2 regions of the Promicromonospora xylanilytica genome follow, and region 1 is predicted to be linked to the other one. Evidence: riboswitches for the same ligand, from Rfam matches in the RefSeq annotation. Region 1 holds a riboswitch; the other holds the start of a gene.

Region 1 (7,451 bases):
GGAGCAGACCTACGCGGTGGCCGACGACCACGTGCCCTCCGACTACTACCGGGCCGCCACCTTCGACGGTTCCGGGCCGGGCGACCGCACGGTGGTGCGGGGCGACGACGTGTACTACCAGCTGTGGCTGGCCCACCGGCACGTGTTCGTCAAGGCGGCCGACGTCGAGCTGCACGACCCGGTGGTCGCGGATGTGACCGGGCCGACCATCGAGGGCCGGGCCAAGCCGGGGAAGGTGCTGACGGCCGACGCCGGCACGTACCTCCCGGAGGACGTCTCCGTCACCTACCAGTGGCTGCGCGACGGCGAGCCGGTGCACCGGGCGACCGGCCCCCGGTACCTGGTGACGGGCCACGACCGGGGTGCCGAGCTCACGGTCGAGGTCACGGCGTCGGCCCCGGGCCACACGCCGGCGACGTACACGTCCCCACCGAAGCCCATCTCGCCGAAGTAGTCATTTGGCGAGGTAGTCGGTTGGCGAGGTAGTCATCCAGCGAGGTAGTCATCCAGCAGGCGCTGGATGACTACCTCGCCAACCGACTACCTCGGCGAGGGGCGGCTACCAGTTGGGCGTGACCCCCGGGACGTTGCGGGGGAGCTTCACGTCGTGCGGGTGGTAGACGTACGTGATGCCGTCGGTCGACGTCTGCCACACGCGCTCGAAGTTCTCCCGCGTGTACACCGAGCGCACCGCCTCGTTGCTGGCCTTGTTCGGGTCGTTGATGATCGGGTCGCCCTCCGCGGTGAACCCGATCAGCGTGACGATGTGCCCGTTCGTGCCGTAGCCGGCCTCCGGCATCTCCTCCTCCTCGAAGTTGATCGAGAGGATGAGCGGGATGCCGGCCTCGATGAACCGCTCGGCCTCCGCGAGGGAGCGCAGCCGGGTCACGAACGAGTCCAGGCCGAACGTGCTCGCGTACGCGGCGTTGAACGGCCAGTTGCCCGCGCCCTCGTACGCGTAGTCCCACGTGTGCATGGCGGCGTAGTCGACCTGCGGGTCACCGTTCGGCGCCTCGATCCCCTCCAGCTCCTCCGGCGGGACCTCCCGGCCGTAGGAGTACAGCACCATCGTGGACGACGTCGGCGAGCACCACACCTGACCGCCGCCCCCGAACTCGGGGTACTCGCCGCGGTGGATGTTCTGGCTGTACCGCGGCACGTCGAGCTCGACCGCGCGGCCGAGCGTGAACTCGGTGGTGCCCGGGTAGTGCGAGTCGGGCAGGTACTCGTTGGTCATGGTGGTCACCATGTCCAGCCGCGGGGAGACCCGCGTGCCCTCCGGCCGGTACAGCGTGGCCCGGGTCTGGAAGGCGACCGGTTCGTGGCCGGACTTCGCCACGTAGGTATCGGTGAAGAGGTACGCGTCGTCGTCGGTCTGGCCGTTCACCGAGGTGCGGTGGATGTCGCCGACCTCGCCGTCGGCGGGCGCGAACTCGTCGCCGGACGCCCAGCGGCTCATCACGAACCACTTGGTCCACGTCCCGTCGGCCTTGCGCCCGCGGAACTCGATCTCCACCCAGGTGCCCGTCGGCGTGACGGCGTTCCACGAGCTGACCGACTCGTCGACCGGGTACCCGGTCTCGACGACCGGCGAGGTCCACCGGCCCGTCTCGTAGCTGACCGGCGTGCCGTCGCCGAACGGATCGGTGTACTCGACGGTGTCACCGGCGCCCCGCAGCACGAGCCCGCCCCTGGCGCCCGGCCGCAGGTTCTCCGACTCGCCCGCGCGCAGCTCGTGGTACCCGTCCCAGGTGGTCAGCGTGATCTGGTTGTCCGACGCCGTCGTGCCTGCCTCGGGCGCGCCCGTCGCCGGCACCGCACTCGCCACGATTCCTGCCTGCACCACGAGCGCTCCCGTCGCTGCCAGCGCGAACGCCCTCGTCCGCAGCTTCTCTCGGATCGACATGCCTGCCTCCATGTCCCGGGCCCACAACGGGATGGAGTGGGCCGTTGACCTTCTTTACCAGACCCGAGGCCGGGACAGAAGGGTTCTGCCCCCAGGTGATCTGACAGCCGTCATGGTGCTAACGTCATCGCGATCCCACGGGTGCCTCGCGCAGGGGCTGAGATCGGGCTGGACGGCCCGGGACCGTTGAACCTGTCCGGTTAACACCGGCGTAGGAAGCAGGAGTCTCATGATGGAGAACACCCAGTCCCGCACGCTCGCGTACGAGCACGAGCACGACGGCGGGCACAGCACACCGCACGAAGAGGACGGCCTGCGTGTGCCGGTCACCGAGATCGCACTGGCCCCCTCGCCCGACGGCACCCCGAACGAACCGGTGCGGGTCTACCGCACCCAGGGGCCCGGTTCCGACCCGGTGCGCGGTCTCGCTCCGGCCCGAGAACCCTGGGTCGTGGCGCGAGGAGACACGCAGGAGTACGACGGCCGCCGTCGGGCGCTGACGGACGACGGCAGGGGCGCCGTGCGCCGGGGCGCAGCCTCGCAGGAATGGCAGGGCGAACGGCGCAGGCCGCGCCGCGCGCTCCCCGGGCGGACCGTCACCCAGATGCACTACGCACGCCAGGGCGTGATCACCCCGGAGATGCGGTTCGTCGCGGTACGCGAGGGCTGCGACGTCGAGCTGGTGCGCAGCGAGGTAGCCGCCGGCCGGGCGATCATCCCGAACAACGTGAACCACCCGGAGTCCGAGCCGATGATCATCGGCAAGGCGTTCCTGGTGAAGGTCAACGCGAACATCGGCAACTCGGCCGTCCACAGCTCGATCGCCGAGGAGGTGGAAAAGCTCGAGTGGGCCACCAAGTGGGGCGCCGACACCGTCATGGACCTGTCCACCGGCGACGACATCCACACCACCCGCGAGTGGCTGCTGCGCAACTCGCCCGTCCCCATCGGCACCGTGCCCATCTACCAGGCGCTGGAGAAGGTCAACGGCGACGCGAGCGCGCTCACCTGGGAGGTCTACCGCGACACGGTGATCGAACAGTGCGAGCAGGGCGTCGACTACATGACCGTGCACGCCGGCGTGCTGCTGCGGTACGTGCCGCTCACGGCCGACCGCGTGACGGGGATCGTGAGCCGCGGCGGGTCGATCCTCGCGGGCTGGTGCCTCGCCCACCACCAGGAGAACTTCCTCTACACCCACTTCGACGAGCTCTGCGAGATCTTCGCGGCCTACGACGTCGCGTTCTCCCTGGGCGACGGGCTGCGGCCCGGCTCGCTCGCCGACGCGAACGACGAGGCCCAGTTCGCCGAGCTCGACACGCTCGCCGAGCTGACCAAGCGAGCCTGGGAGCACGACGTCCAGGTCATGGTCGAAGGTCCGGGGCACGTCCCGTTCCACCTCGTCCGCGAGAACGTGGAACGACAGCAGGAGCTCTGCGAAGGCGCCCCCTTCTACACGCTCGGCCCGCTCGTGACCGACATCGCGCCCGGCTACGACCACATCACCTCCGCCATCGGCGCGACCGAGATCGCCCGGTACGGCACGGCGATGCTCTGCTACGTCACGCCCAAGGAGCACCTCGGCCTGCCGGACCGCGACGACGTGCGCACCGGCGTCGTCACCTACAAGATCGCCGCGCACGCCGCCGACGTCGCCAAAGGGCACCAGGGCGCGCGCGACCGGGACGACGCCCTGTCCAAGGCCCGCTTCGAGTTCCGCTGGCGCGACCAGTTCAATCTCTCGCTCGACCCGGAGCTCGCCGAGGCGTACCACGACGAGACCCTGCCGGCCGAGGCAGCGAAGACCGCGCACTTCTGCTCGATGTGCGGGCCCAAGTTCTGCTCGATGCGCATCTCGCAGGACATCCGGGACGAGTTCGGCGGCGTGCAGGCCCAGGCGGCGCTCGCGGACGCGGCGGTAGCGGACGGCATGGCCCAGAAGTCGGCGGAGTTCCGCGAGTCGGGCGGCGACATCTACCTCCCGACCCCCACCCTCCGCCCCTGACCCTCCGTTGAGTGCTGGATCTTCGCCCCGTCCACCGCCCGGATGGGGCGAAGATCCAGCACTCAACGGGTTGGGCGGGGCGGGTCAGGTCAAGTGGGGGACCGGGCCTGTCGTCGTCCCCTCGACCAGGCTGACCGGGAGCACCACCGACTCCGGCTCCTCACCGGCGAGCAGCGCGATGACGGCCAGGCCGAGCGCACGACCCTTCTCGACGAGCGGCTGGTGCACGCTGGTGAGCAGGTCGGGAGAGAGCCACGGCAGGTCGAGCCCGTCGAACCCTGCGACCGACACGTCCTCGGGCACGCGCAGGCCCAGCTCGCGAGCGGCGATCACCGCGCCGGCGGCGAGCAGGTCGGAGTGGGCGACGATCGCCGTCGGGCGGTCCCGGGCGGGCGCCCACTCGGACAGGATCTCGGTGGCGGCGTCGCGTCCGTGTTCCACGAGCGAGGCGGGCGTCTCCCACGACATGACCGGCTCGATGACGTCCCGCACTCCGGCCAGGCGGTTACGGGTGGGCGTGCGCTCCACGATGGCGAGCCGGTCGGCGTCGACGAGCCCCGACCGCTCGTCCCTGCCGAACGGCAGCGCGATCTCCGCGATGCGCGTGTGCCCCAGCTCGACCAGGTGCCGCACCGCCTCGGCGGAACCCTGCCGGTCGTCGACGCCGACGACGGGCACGCCGGGCACGTGCTGGCCCTCGCCGATCACGACCGGGACGCCCCGCCGCTGCAGGGCGGCGAGGTTGGGGTCGTCCTTGAGGGTCCCCCAGACGAGCACGGCCACGTCCATGGCGGCGGCCTCGACGAGCGGGTCGACGGCGGGCGGCAGCCCGGCCTCGGCAGCGAGCCCGACGGACTGTGCCGTGGCGCCCTGCGGCATCCCGGGGACGAGCAGCACGCCGAGGCCCTGCTCGCCGATCGCCGAGACCAGGCCGTGCAGCACCTGGGTGGAGACAGGGTCCCTGAACGACCGGCCCAGCTGGTCGCCGATCACGACGCCGACGATCCCTGAACGACCCGACCTGAGCTGCCGGCCCAGGGGGTTCGGGCCGGAGTACTCGAGCTCACGGGCGGCGGCCAGCACCTTCTCCCGCGTCTCCGGCGTGATGGGCCCCGCGCCGGAGAACGCGAGCGATGCGGTGGAGACGGAGACACCTGCCAGCTCGGCGACCTTCGCGAGGGTCGGTCGTACGGTCTGGCGGCTCATCGCGGTCCTTCTCTCGATCGGGCACGGGCGGTGCAGGGAGGAATCTGCTGGGCTGATCCCAGGTTGTGGCCTACGGTCGGGAGATTCAATCGCACCAAGGAGTCCAGTGCCTACTGCACACGCCGCCGCTCGTGCGGTCTTCGTCGTCTTTGCTGCCAGTGGGTTCGCGTTCGCGAGCTGGGCGTCGCGCCTTCCGGCGGTGCGCGACGGCTTGTCCTTCTCCGAGCAGGAGATGGGCCTCCTGCTCCTGACCGGGTCCATCGGCTCGGTCGCAGCGATCCCGCTCTCCGGCCTGGTCGCGGAGCGTTTCGGGACCTCTCGGACAGTAGTCACCTTCGCGGGGGTCCTGGTCGTGGGGCTGGCCGTCGCCGGGTACGGCGTGGTGACGGACGCGCACCTCGCGGTGCGCCTCGGCCTGATCCTCTTCGGCGTGGGCGCCGGGGTCTGGGACGCCGCGATGAACCTCGAGGGCGCCGCCGTGGAGCAGCGTCTCGGCCGTGCGGTCATGCCGGTGTTCCACGCCGGGTTCTCGTTCGGCACGGTGCTCGGCGCGGGTATCGGTGCCCTGGTGGCCACGGTGGGCGTGCCGGTCGTCTGGCACATCGTGACGGCCGGGCTGGTCGCCCTCGTGTCGGTGCTGGTCTCCGTCCGCTACTTCTCGCCGAGCGTGGTCTCCGCCGCGGTGCCGCACGGCGTGCCCGTCGGTGACGCCGGCAGCGCGGACGGCGCCGACCCGGGAGAGGTGACGCCGCCGACGTCGGGCGTCCGGGGGCTGCTCGCCGCCTGGCGCGAGCCGCGCACCCTCGCGATCGGGCTGGTCGTGCTCGCCGCGGCGCTCACCGAGGGAGTGGCCAACGACTGGGTCAGCCTCGCGGTCGTGGACGGCTTCGGCACGTCCGACGGTATGGGGGCGGTTGGCCTGGCCGTCTTCCTCACCGCCATGACGACGGCGCGGCTCGCCGGCACGCGCGCCATCGACCGGTTCGGGCGGGTGCCGGTGCTGGTGCTGTCCGCCCTGCTGGCGTTCGTCGGCGTGCTCACGTTCTCGCTGGTCCCCGTGCTGTGGGTGGCCCTGGTCGGGGTAGGCCTGTGGGGCCTCGGCGCGGCGATGGGGTTCCCGATGGGCATGAGCGCCGCGTCGGACGAGCCGCGCCGCGCCGCGATGCGGGTGGCCGCGGTCTCGACCATCGCGTACACGGCGTTCTTCGTGGGCCCGCCGCTGATCGGGTTCGTCGCCCACTCGACGGGCTACCGCCTCGCGGTGCTCGTGCTGCTGGTCCCGATGGTGCTGGGCCTGCTGGTGGCGCGTTCGGTGCGTCCGTTGCCGACGGCTGCCGGTGTGAAGAGGTAGTGCAGGGCGGCGAGATGCACGGTGCCCAGCGACTGGGCCGTGAGGGCGAGCAATGCACACGTCCGTGGGCACCAAAAGGTTCCAGAATTGGCAGACATCACCCACGGCATGTCGAAGATGTGCACAAATCCAACGCGTCAGGTAGATAGGCTTGCACGGTGAGCCCATACCCGGCAGACACCGTCCAGGCGCAAGCGGTGGCCCCCAGCCTCGCCGACCTCACCACACTCCGCGTGGGTGGCCCGGCAGCCTCGTTCGTGGAGGCAGAGGAAGAGGCTGCACTGATCGAGGCGGTGAGCACCGCGGACGACGACGGTGTGCCGCTGCTGGTCGTGGGTGGCGGCTCCAACCTGCTCGTGGCTGACGAGGGTTTCGACGGTGTCGTCGTACGGGACAGCCGCACCGGCATCACCGTCGAGTCGGACGACTCCTGCGGCGGCGCCGTGGTGAGCGCGCCGGCCGGGCAGAACTGGGACGAGCTCGTGGAGCGTGCCGTCTCCGACGGCTGGGTCGGCATCGAGTCGCTGTCCGGCATCCCCGGCACGGTCGGAGCGGCCCCGGTGCAGAACATCGGCGCGTACGGCCAGGAGCTCTCCGGCGTGGTCTCGCTCGTACGCACCTGGGACCGGGCCGAGCGACGGGTGCGTACGTTCTCCGTCGGCCAGCTCGACTTCGGGTACCGCACGTCGCTCCTCAAGCGCTCGATGCACAGCGAGGGGCGCGAGGGCACTTCGTGGGATGACGGCGGCGACCCGCTGGCCCCCTGGTACCCGTCGCCGCGCTACGTGGTGCTGAACGTCCAGTTCCAGTTCCGGCTCGGCACGCTCTCCGCGCCCGTCGGCTACGGGGAGCTGGCGCGGCGTCTCGGCGTCGAGGTGGGCCACCGCGCCCCGATGAAGGAGGTCCGCGAGACGGTGCTGGGGCTGCGCGGCGGCAAAGGGATGCTGCTCGACCAGCCGGCTCTCGACGCCGCACCGGACCAC
Region 2 (7,451 bases), on a different contig from region 1:
CGGGCTGCTGAGATCTCGGTCATGGGAGTTCCTCCTCCTCGGCACGTCCGTCGTGCCTGGAGCCAGCCTCCCGGGTACCGGCCCCCAGGACATCGGTCTGCGGTACCGCACCGACCGGTCCTTCAGGCGGGTGCGCCCCCTACTGCGGTCGGTCCCGCGCGGCGGTCGCGCCGAGGAACTCCGCCACCCGGTCCGTCGCCGGGGCCGCCCGCAGCTCGTCCGGCGGGGCGACCTGCAGCAGGCGGCCCTTGTCCATCACGCCCACCCGGTCGGCCACGACGGACGCCTCGGCGTGGTCGTGGGTGACGAACACCGCCGTCGTCCCGGTCTCGACCAGCGCCGCCCGTACGTCGCCCGCCAGCCGTTCGCGGAGCTGGCGGTCGAGGGCGGACAGCGGCTCGTCCAGCAGGAGCAGGCGGGGCCGTGGGGCCAGGGCCCGCGCGAGCGCGACGCGCTGCTGCTCCCCGCCGGAGAGCGTGGGCACGGCCCGCGCCTCGTAGCCGGCGAGCCCGACCAGGTCGAGCAGGGCGGTCACGCGGGCGTCGCGCTCCGCCCGGGACAGGTCCTGGACCTCCAGCCCGTACGCCACGTTCCGCCGCACGTCCCGGTGCGGGAACAGCTGCCCCTCCTGGAACATCAGCCCGAACCGGCGCCTGTGCACCGGCACACCGGTGAGGTCCTCGCCGTCGTAGACGACGTGGCCCCCCGACAGCGGCTCCAGCCCGGCCACCGCGCGCAGCAGCGACGACTTGCCGCACCCGCTGGGGCCGAGCAGCGCCACGACCTCGCCGGGCTCGACGGTCAGCGACACCCGGTCCACCGCCGTGACGCCGCCGGCGCCCCCGTACCGGACCGAGACGTCCCGGACCTCCAGCCCCGCCATCAGAACTCCCCTCCGGCGCGCTCGTCGCGCAGCCGCTCGGCCACCATCATCACTGTCGCGGTCAGCACGGCGAGCACCACCGACGCCGCGAGCGCCATCCCGTAGTTCTCGGCGCCGGGCCGCCCGATGAGGCGGTAGATCACGACCGGCAGGGTGGCGCCGTCGGGCCGCGCGAGAAACGACGTGGCGCCGAACTCGCCGAGCGACACGGCGAACGCGAACCCGGTGGCAAGCCCGACCGAGCGCAGGGCGATCGGCAGGTCCACGGTGCGCAGCACGCGGCCCGGTCCGGAGCCGAGCACCGCGGCGACCTCGCGCAGCCGGGGGTCGATCGCCCGGAGCACCGGCAGCACGGTGCGCACGACGAGCGGTACGGCGACGACGGCCTGCGCCACAGGGACGAGCAGCCCGGAGGTCCGTAGGTCGACGCCGAGCACCGGCTGGTCCATGGTGACGAGGAACCCGAAGCCGACGGTCACGGCGGACACCCCGAGCGGGAGCATGAACAGCGCGTCGAGCGTCCCGACGGCGCGGCGTGCGCCGACGGAACGTGGCCTGCGGGACACCACGAGCGCCACGAGCCCCCCGACGACGAGGGAGATGACCGTCGCGGTGAGCGCGATCCGCAGCGACGTCGCCGTGGCCTCCCAGACGGTCACGACCAGTGCGTTCCGTTCGCCGGTGGTGCCGAGGGCGACGTAGTTGCCGGGCCCCCACGTCCCGTCGGGCTCGCGGAACGAACGGGTCACCAGCCCGGCGAGGGGCAGCACGATGAGCCCTGCGACGATCGCGGCGCCCACCAGTGCCGTCGCGACGTCCTGCGGCGACCGCCACGACAGGGGCCGGGCCGCACCGCGCGAGGAGACGAGCCGCAGTGCCGCCTCACGTCGGCGGCGCGCCCGGGCGGAGACGGCGAGGGCCGCGGTGATGACCACGAGCTGCATGATCGAGAGCACCGAGGCGGACCGCAGGTCCAGGAACTGGGTGGTTCGGGTCCAGATCTCGGTCTCGATGGTCCCGTAGCGCGCGCCGCCGAGCACCAAGACCACGCCGAACGCCGTGGCGCAGAACAGGAACACGACGGAGGCCGCCGACGCGACGGCGGGCGCCAGCGACGGCAGCGTCACCGTCCGGAACACCCGTGCGGGTCCGGCCCCGAGCGACGCGGCGGCCTGCTCGGTCCGGGGGTCGAGTCGCTCCCACAGCCCGCCGACGGTGCGCACCACCACCGACACGTTGAAGAAGACGAGGGCGATGACGATCCCCGCCAGGGATTCCTCCAGCCCGAGGAACCCGAGGGCGCCGCCGGGCGCGAACAGGGTGCGGAACGCGACGCCGACCACGACGGCCGGCAGCACGAACGGCACGGTGACGAGCCCGCGCACCAGGCTGCGGCCGGGGAACGAGCGCCGGTAGAGCAGGTAGGCGAGCGGCAGGCCGAGCAGCACGGAGAAGGCGGTGCCGAGCACGGCCTGGGTCAGCGTGAACCCGACGAGCCGCCAGGTGCGCGGGCGCTGGAGCACCTCGGTGAAGCCGCTGAGGTCGACCGCGCCTTCGGGCACGAAGCCGCGGACCACGAGCGCGGCCACGGGCCAGGCGAAGAAGATCGCGAGGAATCCGAGCGGGACGGCGACCGCTGCCGCCCACAGCAGCGGCGCGGTTCCCCGCCGGCTCAGCCGAGCACTGTCTCGGTCCACCGCTCGATCCACTCGTCGCGGTGCTCGCTCACCTCGGTGGGCTCCACCTCGTACGGCTTCTCGGCCTGGGGTGCGAACTTCTGCCAGTCGGCGGGCAGCTGCACCGAGGGGTCCGCCGGGTACATGTACATCGACTCGGGCAGCGCGGCCTGGACGTCCTCGGTCAGCAGGAAGTCGACCAGCTCCTGCGCACCCTCGGGGTTGTCGGAGCCGGCGAGCACGCCCGCGTACTCGACCTGGCGGAAGCAGGTCTCGAGCAGGGCGCTCGTGGTCGACCGAGACCCGTCCTCGCTCACGGTGAACGCCGGCGACGTCGCGTACGACAGCGCGAGGGGGCGTTCTCCGCCCTCGCCGGCACCCGAGAAGTCCACGTAGTACGCGTCCTCCCACGAGTCGGCGACCTTGACGCCGTTGTCCGCGAGCGATGCCCAGTAGTCCTCGAACCCGTCCTCGCCGAACGCGCCGATCGTCGCCAGCAGGAACGCGAGCCCCGGGGACGACGTCGCCGGGTTGGTCACCACGAGCAGGTCCCGGTACGCGGGGTCGGCCAGATCGTCCAGCGTCCTCGGCACCTCGAGGCCGGACTTCTCGAACCAGGCCTCGTCGACGTTCACGCAGACGTCGCCCTGGTCGACCGGCGTGAGTGCTCCACCGAGCTGCTCGGCGCCGTCCGGGAGGCCCGGAGGCGCGTACTCCGCGACGACGCCCTGCTCCAGCGCGCGGGAGGCGAACGAGTTGTCGATGCCGAACACGGCGTCGCCCAGCGGGGCGTCCTTGGTGAGCACGAGCTGGTTCACCAGCGTCCCGGCGTCGCCCGCCGCGCTGACCTCGAGGGTCATCCCCGACTCCTCCTCGAACCGCTCGACGAGCTGCTCGTCGAGGGCCCAGGAGTCGTGGGTCACGAGAGTCACGGTGCCGGACGCCGACGGGTCGCCCGCGCCGGTCTCGGAGCTGCCGGGCCCGGAGCCGCCGCAACCGGTGAGCAGGAACGCCACCGAGAGCGCTCCGGCGATCGGTCCAGCGTGGACGGTGCCCCCGTGGGCACCGGAAAGACGCAACATCATGCCTCGACTTCCTCCGCCGGTGTGACCCGGATCAGGTTCAAGGGTCTGCGGTGGTCCGCACTCTCAGCGCTGTCGGGCGCTCCCCTGTCGTTTCCAGGCAGCCTACTGGCCCTTCGGGCGCTACGGTGTGAAGGTGGCCCAGATTGAGACGGAACAGACACTCGCCGAGAAGGTCGGCACGCTCGCCCTGACGCTCGCGGCCGGCTGGGCCGCGCAGAAGGCGGTCAGCATGATCTGGAAGGGCGTGACGGGCAACGACGCGCCCAACAAGCCGGACGACCCGGAGCTGGACCTGGTGCAGGCCACCGTGTTCGCGGCGGTCGCCGCGGGAACAGCGGTGTTCGCCAAGCGCCTGGCGGCGAAGGGGGCGTCGAAGGCCGCCCTGCGGATCGCCGCCCGCCGCTCGGCGCACTAGCCGGTCCAGCCCCGAGGCCGGTCCTGCCGGTGGCAGCGCTCAGCGCGCCGCCGTGCGTGGCCGCCGGGTGAGCAGCGGGTCGTGCCCGCGCGGCCTGCCCACCGGCTCCACGCCGTCGAGCGCGCGGGTCAGCGCCGCCTGCGTGATGCCGGTCTGACCCTCGGTGCGCAGCCTGGTCATGACCTGGTCCGCCGCCAGCCGCAGCGGGATGCTCACCCTGCTCGCGACGTCGAGCAGCAGGTGACCGGCCGTCTCCTCGTCGACTCCGCGAACCGCCATGATCACTCCCTTGGCCTGCTCGATCACGGCCTGGCTGACGAAGGCCCGTGTCACCACGCCCTCCGACCGCCGGGTCAGCACCTCCTTCTGGACCGGCGTGGCGTCGACGACGTATCCGACCAGCTCCGGTGACCGGTCCGGGCCACCCCGCACGCCCTGACCGATGACGACCACCGAACGCGTACGGCCCTTGCGGTCGACGATCCGGTGCGAGCACGCGAACGGCCGGCCGAGCCGCAGCGCCTCGGCGGCGGCGCGGACGATCCGGCTCCGGTCGTCAGGATGCTTTCTCGAGCGCAGCGCCTCGAGGCATGGTTCCACCTCGTGCCGCTTCCACCCGTGCATGGTGTAGATCTCGTCGGACCACCACCAGCCGCCTGACGTGAGGTCGACGCGAAACCGGCCGACCAGCAGATTGGTACCGAGGCCCAGGGCGTGTGCCAGATCGCCCGCCGAGAAGCTCGGGGACGGTGTCGCGGCATCTCCTCCGGCGCCGTCCACAACACTGAGTGCTGGCTGTGGGAATGAGGCCATCTCAACCTCCCAGATCCGGTGTGGACCGGGAGCCGCTTCATGACTCCGCGCCATCGATTGTAGAGCGGTTCACCGTCTTCGACAGCCCGGGCGAGCCTCCCGCCGTCCCTGGCGCGCTGCGAGTGCCCAGGCCTCGTGCCAGCCTGAAGTCGCCCGCAGCGACCGACCACCGGCACCGGAGGTGCACCGTGAGCGAGACTCCCCATGACGTGACGGCGGCACCGGGCCCCGCGGTCGAGGACGCGCCGAACCTCCTGGCCCCCGGCCCGCTGCGCGCCGACGTCGTGGTGGTCGGTGCCGGCCTCACGGGCGTCGTGACGGCCCAGCTGCTCGCCGACGGCGGAGCGGACGTCGTGGTGCTCCACGCCGGCACCGCCAGGTCCACCACCACCGCCCGCTCGACCGGCAAGCTCTCGGTGCTGCAGGGCACCCGGCTCGCGCGCGTCGCGCGGTACGGCGACGAGGTCGTACGGGACTACCTCGCGGCCGGCTTCGCGGGCCTGGGGTGGCTGCGCCGCACCCTCGAGGACCTCCACGTGCCCGTCGACAACCGCGACGACCTGACCGTGGCCACCGCGCCGGAGCAGGTGGCCGACGTCGACGCCGTGCTCGCGACCTGTGCCCGCCAGGGGGTCGCCGGCGCGCAGTGGGAGGAAGACCCGCCCTACCCCACGAAGACCTACGGTGCGGTGCGGCTGCCCGGCCAGGGCCAGGTCGACCCGCTGCGCATGCTCTCGGCACTCAGCGCCCGCCTGCGGTCCCGTGGGGTACCGGTGCACGACGGCGTCCGGGTCCGGCAGGTGCGCAGGCTCCGTTCGGGCGTCGCGCTGCGCACCAACCGTGGCACCGTGCTGGCCGACCGCGTGGTGCTCGCCACCGGAGTCCCGCCCGGCCGCCTGGGCGGCCTGTTCCTCCGGCTGGAGGCCGGCCGGAGCCTGCTCACCACCTGGGACGTCGCGGACCCCGGAGCGCTGCCGCCCGGCTTCGCCGACACCATGTCCATCACGGCGGGGTCGCCCGTGCGCTCCCTGCGCCTGGCCGACGGCCTGCTCATGGTCGGCGGCGAGGGTTACACCGTCGGCAGGGAAGCCCGACCCGACCGGCGGCTGGCCGCACTCGACGAGTGGACCCGCGCCCACCTCCCGGTCGGTGCCCCTCGGCACGCGTGGGCGGCCCAGGACTACAGCAGCGACACCGGCCTGCCGCTCGTCGGTCCCGTGCTGCCCGGCGACGACCGCGTGCTCGTCGCGACGGGGTACGCCAAGTGGGGCCTCACCAACGCCGCCGCCGCCGGGCTGGCGCTCGCCGGCCGGCTCCTCGGCGAACCCGTCGAGTGGGGCCCGACGCTCGAACCGCTGGCCCGGCCGCCCCGGCCGACGACCCGCACCGCTGCCACCTTCGGCGAGCAGACCGCCGGCTGGGCCTGTGCCACCACCCGCCCCTCGGGCGGACGGCCGGGCACCGTGCACGTGTCCAGGACCTGCCCGCACCTCGGCGGCGTCGTGCGGTGGAACGACCAGGAGCAGTCGTGGGACTGCCCCGTGCACGGATCCCGCTTCGCCGCGGACGGGACCCTGCTCGAAGGACCGGCGACGGAGGACCTCGCACGGCGCTGACCTGCAGGAACATACCTCCGACGGCGAATGTCACGCGGGGCGACGGTTCGAGATGCGAGTGCTCCGGGGGGCAGCGAACGTAGAGGAACCGGAAGAAGCCCGGTGACGACCATCCGTGGAGGTCACTGTGCGAGTTCTCGGCGTGAACGCCCTCTTTCACGATCCGTCGGCAGCACTCGTCGTGGACGGCCACGTGCTCGCCGCGGCCGAGGAGGAACGGTTCAGCCGGCGCAAGCACGGCAAGCGGCCCGTCCCGTTCGCGGCCTGGGAGCTACCGGAACAGTCGATGCGCTGGTGCCTCGACACCGCAGGGCTGGCACCGAACGACCTGGACGCGGTCGCGTACTCGTTCGACCCGGCGCTCGCCAAGCCGGCCGACGAGATGGGGCTGCCCGACCCGTGGGACTGGCTCCGGCGCCAGTACGCCGAACGGGCGCCCCAGTTCATCGCCACGGCGCTCCCCGGGCTCGACCCGGCCACCGTGCGCTTCGTGCCCCACGAGGTCGCCCACGCCGCGTCGGCCGCGCTCGCCTCCCCGTACCGCACGTGCAGCGTCATGTCGCTCGACGGCCGCGGCGAGCGCTCCTCCTACCTCGCGGGCCGGTACACCGACGGCCGGCTGGAGGTGCTGGCGAGCCAGGAGCTGCCGCACTCCCTCGGTCTTGTCTACGAGTCCCTCACCGAGCACCTCGGCTTTCTGCGGTCCAGCGACGAGTACAAGGTGATGGCGCTCGCGTCGTACGGCCGCCCACGGTTCCTGCCCGAGCTGCGGGAGCTGCTGCGTACCACGCCGGACGGCGGGTTCGTGGCCGAGGCCCCCGACTGGTCGCGCTGGACGCAGCCGGCGACGCCCGGCACGCTGCGGGAGCCGACCGGTTCGGGCGGCCTGCCGCCCGACCAGGCCGACCTCGCGGCCTCCGTCCAGGTGCGCCTGGAGGAGCTCCTCGTGGAGCTGGCCACGGC

What was found. Region 1 has a riboswitch for thiamine pyrophosphate ahead of thiC (phosphomethylpyrimidine synthase ThiC). Riboswitches for the same ligand answer to the same signal wherever they lie in the genome.
Region 2: linked by a shared signal. The riboswitch ahead of ACYVK7_RS03695 (thiamine ABC transporter substrate-binding protein) and the one ahead of thiC (phosphomethylpyrimidine synthase ThiC) in region 1 are both predicted to bind thiamine pyrophosphate.

Annotation. Positions count from the first base shown of each region.
Region 1 is NZ_BAAGRP010000075.1:385,725-393,175, reverse strand. Features, by position in the region: gene ACYVK7_RS25920 (N-acetylmuramoyl-L-alanine amidase) at 1-454, shown strand, start outside; gene ACYVK7_RS25915 (C39 family peptidase) at 560-1,906, opposite strand; TPP riboswitch at 2,036-2,141, shown strand; gene thiC (phosphomethylpyrimidine synthase ThiC) at 2,136-3,911, shown strand; gene ACYVK7_RS25905 (LacI family DNA-binding transcriptional regulator) at 3,996-5,117, opposite strand; gene ACYVK7_RS25900 (MFS transporter) at 5,224-6,468, shown strand; gene ACYVK7_RS25895 (UDP-N-acetylmuramate dehydrogenase) at 6,627-7,451, shown strand, end outside.
Region 2 is NZ_BAAGRP010000003.1:17,956-25,406, reverse strand. Features, by position in the region: gene ACYVK7_RS03710 (DUF6069 family protein) at 1-23, opposite strand, end outside; gene ACYVK7_RS03705 (ABC transporter ATP-binding protein) at 140-883, opposite strand; gene ACYVK7_RS03700 (ABC transporter permease) at 883-2,580, opposite strand; gene ACYVK7_RS03695 (thiamine ABC transporter substrate-binding protein) at 2,556-3,641, opposite strand; TPP riboswitch at 3,636-3,740, opposite strand; gene ACYVK7_RS03690 (DUF4235 domain-containing protein) at 3,778-4,059, shown strand; gene ACYVK7_RS03685 (PAS and ANTAR domain-containing protein) at 4,099-4,872, opposite strand; gene ACYVK7_RS03680 (FAD-dependent oxidoreductase) at 5,061-6,488, shown strand; gene ACYVK7_RS03675 (carbamoyltransferase family protein) at 6,631-7,451, shown strand, end outside.